DNA from 2 places in the Faecalimicrobium sp. JNUCC 81 genome. Region 1 is predicted to be linked to the other one. Evidence: a T-box and tRNA genes for the amino acid it is inferred to sense, from the RefSeq annotation. Region 1 holds a T-box; the other holds one or more tRNA genes.
What was found. A T-box is a leader RNA that pairs with one kind of tRNA and senses whether it is charged. The one in region 1 lies ahead of leuS (leucine--tRNA ligase), so its partner is inferred to be a tRNA-Leu.

Region 1 (2,207 bases):
TCTTGTTTTTCAGGAACTATACCACATTCATCACAATATACTACAGGTATTGGGCATCCCCAGTATCTTTGTCTAGAAAGTAACCAGTCTCTTAGTCTATAGTTAACTGTTTTCTTCCCTCTTCCAATTTCTTCTATTTTTTCTATTATAGCATCAAAAGCTTTTGATGCATCCATTCCATCAAACTCACCAGAGTTTATCATTACATTGTCTTCATTTATAACTTCAACAATTTCTAAGTTATACTTAGCTGCAAACTCGCCATCTCTTTCATCATGTGCAGGAACTGCCATAACTGCACCTGTTCCATAATCAGCAAGTACATAATTAGCTATCCATAATTGAACTTTCTTTCCGTTTACAGGATTTATTACATATTTTCCTATGAACATTCCTTCTTTTTCTACATCACTTGAAGTTCTTTCTATTTCAGTCATAGTATGCATTTTTTGAACGAAAGCTTCTACATCTGCTTCATATTCAGTTTTAGCAACTAATTCCTTAACTAATGCATGTTCTGGAGCTAAAACCATGTAAGAAACTCCATAAACTGTATCTGGTCTAGTAGTAAATACCGTTACCTTCTTATCACTTCCATCTATATCAAAAGTTATTTCTGCTCCAGTACTCTTTCCTATCCAGTTCTTTTGCATTGTTTTAACTTTTTCTGGCCAACCATCTAAAGTATCTATATCTTGAAGTAATTCTTCTGCAAAGTGAGTTGTTTTAAAATACCATTGTTCTAAGTCTTTTTTTACAACAACAGAGTCACATCTTTCACATGCACCTTGTACAACTTGCTCATTAGCAAGAACTGTTTCACAAGATGGACACCAGTTAACAAAAGATTTCTTTTTATATGCTAGTCCATGTTCTAACATCTTTAAGAATATTTGTTGAGTAAATTTATAATACTCTGGTGTAGATGTTGCTATTTCTCTATCCCAATCAAAGCTAAGGCCTAATGTCTTTAGTTGACTGCTCATCTCCGCTATGTTTTGCATAGTCCATTTATCTGGATGTACTCCATGCTTTATAGCTGCATTTTCTGCTGGAAGTCCAAATGAATCCCATCCCATTGGATGTAGAACATTATATCCTTGCATTTTCTTAAATCTTGCTACAACATCACCTATAGAGTAGTTTCTAACGTGTCCCATATGTAAGTTACCTGATGGATACGGAAACATTTCTAATGCATAATATTTTGGTTTTGTTGTATCATTTGTATCAGTTTTGTATTGGTTGTTTTCTTCCCAAGTTTGTTGCCATTTAGCTTCAATTTCATTTGGTTTATAAACGTTCATTTAATTTCCTCCTATATTTTTATATTAAAAAATCCCCATCACTAAACTTACGTTTAGGGACGAGGATTATATTCGCGGTACCACCCTAATTAGCCTAAAAATTAGACTCTCTTAGATAGTTTTTATGCCAACTACGGCTAAATAGATTATATCTAGCAAGTTCAAAGGTATATTTTACTAGTTCACACCACCACTAGCTCTCTGAAAAAACATATTCTTTTACTACTCTAGTCTATTTAATTAATTTTAAGTTATAATATTTTATGTTATCACTTTTATGCTAAAGTGTCAACGTCAACAAATGGTGCATCTTTCCATAACTTCTCTAAGTTATAAAATGCTCTACTTTCTTCATTGAATACATGAACCATAACATCACCATAATCAAGAAGTACCCAAGTTTGAGATTCATATCCTTCTTTCCCTCTTGGTTCTATTTCAAGCTTAGTTAATTCGTCTTCTACATTATCAGCTATAGCTTTTACTTGTCTTTGAGAACCAGCTGTTGCTATAACAAAGTAATCACATAAACTTGATACTGCACCTATATTTATTATAGATATATCTTGACCTAATTTGTCATCTATTGCATCGTATATAACTTTTGTCATTTGTTCTACAGTCATATAATCTCCTACCTTTCCTAATTTTAAACACATTTAACTATTATACCATAAATAATAATCTCTATATATGAAATTTTTATTTTTGATAAATATTTTATATTAAGTTACTAAATCATTACAAATTTTCTTTTATAAGATAATTTCTAGCGTCTATAGTTCTTGGATGTATCATTTGGTTATTGTCTATAACAAACTTAATTGTATTATTAAATGAAACTATTAAAGCCTCGTTAAGTTTTCCTGAATAAGTTAATTCTCTTAACTTCTCAACTCC
Region 2 (2,207 bases), 780 kb from region 1:
AATCCCGGTGAAGATGCCGGGTACCTGCGACAGGACGGAAAGACCCCATGGAGCTTTACTGTAGCTTGACGTTGGGTCTTGGTACTACATGTACAGGATAGGTGGGAGACTTTGAAGCATGAACGCCAGTTTGTGTGGAGTCATCCTTGGGATACCACCCTTGTAGTACTGGGATCCTAACCAGAGGCCTTGAATCAGGTCTTGGGACACCGTCAGGTGGGCAGTTTGACTGGGGCGGTCGCCTCCCAAAGAGTAACGGAGGCGCTCAAAGGTTCTCTCAGTACGGTCGGAAATCGTACGAAGAGTGTAAAGGCAAAAGAGAGCTTGATTGCAAGACATACAGGTCGAGCAAGGACGAAAGTCGGACTTAGTGATCCGGTGGTTCCGCATGGAAGGGCCATCGCTCAACGGATAAAAGCTACCCTGGGGATAACAGGCTTATCTCCCCCAAGAGTCCACATCGACGGGGAGGTTTGGCACCTCGATGTCGGCTCATCACATCCTGGGGCTGTAGTAGGTCCCAAGGGTTGGGCTGTTCGCCCATTAAAGTGGTACGCGAGCTGGGTTCAGAACGTCGTGAGACAGTTCGGTCCCTATCCGTCGCAGGCGTAGGAAATTTGAGGAGACCTGTCCTTAGTACGAGAGGACCGGGATGGACGTACCTCTGGTGTACCAGTTGTTCTGCCAAGGGCATGGCTGGGTAGCTATGTACGGAATGGATAAGCGCTGAAAGCATCTAAGCGCGAAGCCAACTTCAAGATAAGATTTCCCACCGTAAGGGTAAGACCCCAGGAAGACTACCTGGTTGATAGGTCGAAGGTGTAAGTGCAGTAATGTATTTAGCTTATCGATACTAATAGGTCGAGGACTTGACCAATAATTTAAAATGATAAATTCAATAAATGTTTGCAGTTTTCAGAGTATTAACTCTAAAAATGTTATTACTTAGAAAAATATGAAAATATTTCACAAAAAGTGTTGACATTGATAACTTAAGATGGTATTATAATACTTGTCTTAAAACAAAAGAATAAACACAATATGTGGTTACAATAGCAAAGAGGATACACCTGTTCCCATTCCGAACACAGAAGTTAAGCTCTTTAGCGCTGATGGTACTTGGTGGGCAACTGCCTGGGAGAGTAAGACGTAGCCACGTGATGTGCCGAAGTGGCGGAACTGGCAGACGCACAGGACTTAAAATCCTGCGGGACTTACCTCCCGTACCGGTTCGATTCCGGTCTTCGGCACCATAATTTATTAGGACCATTAGCTCAGTTGGTTAGAGCGCCCGGCTCATAACCGGTAGGTCCGGGGTTCGAGTCCCTGATGGTCCACCATAATAAATTAATTAAGAACTTTGAAAATTAAACAGTAGGTTAATTTATAGAATTTGAAACAACCAAACAAAGCCAGATATATAACAGTATCTGAGCCCAAGTCAAAACTTATATTTAAGAGTTTGATCCTGGCTCAGGATGAACGCTGGCGGCGTGCCTAACACATGCAAGTCGAGCGATTTCCTTCGGGAAAGAGCGGCGGACGGGTGAGTAACGCGTGGGTAACCTGCCCTGTACACACGGATAACATACCGAAAGGTATGCTAATACGGGATAACATGAGAGAGTCGCATGACTTTTTTATCAAAGATTTATCGGTACAGGATGGACCCGCGTCTGATTAGCTAGTTGGTAAGGTAACGGCTTACCAAGGCGACGATCAGTAGCCGACCTGAGAGGGTGATCGGCCACATTGGAACTGAGACACGGTCCAAACTCCTACGGGAGGCAGCAGTGGGGAATATTGCACAATGGGCGAAAGCCTGATGCAGCAACGCCGCGTGAGCGATGAAGGCCTTCGGGTCGTAAAGCTCTGTCCTCAAGGAAGATAATGACGGTACTTGAGGAGGAAGCCCCGGCTAACTACGTGCCAGCAGCCGCGGTAATACGTAGGGGGCTAGCGTTATCCGGAATTACTGGGCGTAAAGGGTGCGTAGGTGGTTTCTTAAGTCAGAGGTGAAAGGCTACGGCTCAACCGTAGTAAGCCTTTGAAACTGAGAAACTTGAGTGCAGGAGAGGAGAGTAGAATTCCTAGTGTAGCGGTGAAATGCGTAGATATTAGGAGGAATACCAGTTGCGAAGGCGGCTCTCTGGACTGTAACTGACACTGAGGCACGAAAGCGTGGGGAGCAAACAGGATTAGATACC

Region 2: it has a tRNA-Leu gene. The T-box ahead of leuS (leucine--tRNA ligase) is inferred to sense a tRNA for this amino acid. The anticodon was not compared.

Annotation. Positions count from the first base shown of each region.
Region 1 covers NZ_CM132203.1:2,928,779-2,930,985, forward strand. The annotation lists gene leuS (leucine--tRNA ligase) at 1-1,307, opposite strand, end outside; T-box leader at 1,360-1,552, opposite strand; gene rsfS (ribosome silencing factor) at 1,583-1,933, opposite strand; gene yqeK (bis(5'-nucleosyl)-tetraphosphatase (symmetrical) YqeK) at 2,049-2,207, opposite strand, start outside.
Region 2 covers NZ_CM132203.1:3,712,329-3,714,535, reverse strand. The annotation lists rRNA gene JNUCC81_RS18165 (23S ribosomal RNA) at 1-877, shown strand, start outside; rRNA gene rrf (5S ribosomal RNA) at 1,043-1,159, shown strand; tRNA gene JNUCC81_RS18155 (tRNA-Leu) at 1,165-1,253, shown strand; tRNA gene JNUCC81_RS18150 (tRNA-Ile) at 1,264-1,340, shown strand; rRNA gene JNUCC81_RS18145 (16S ribosomal RNA) at 1,451-2,207, shown strand, end outside.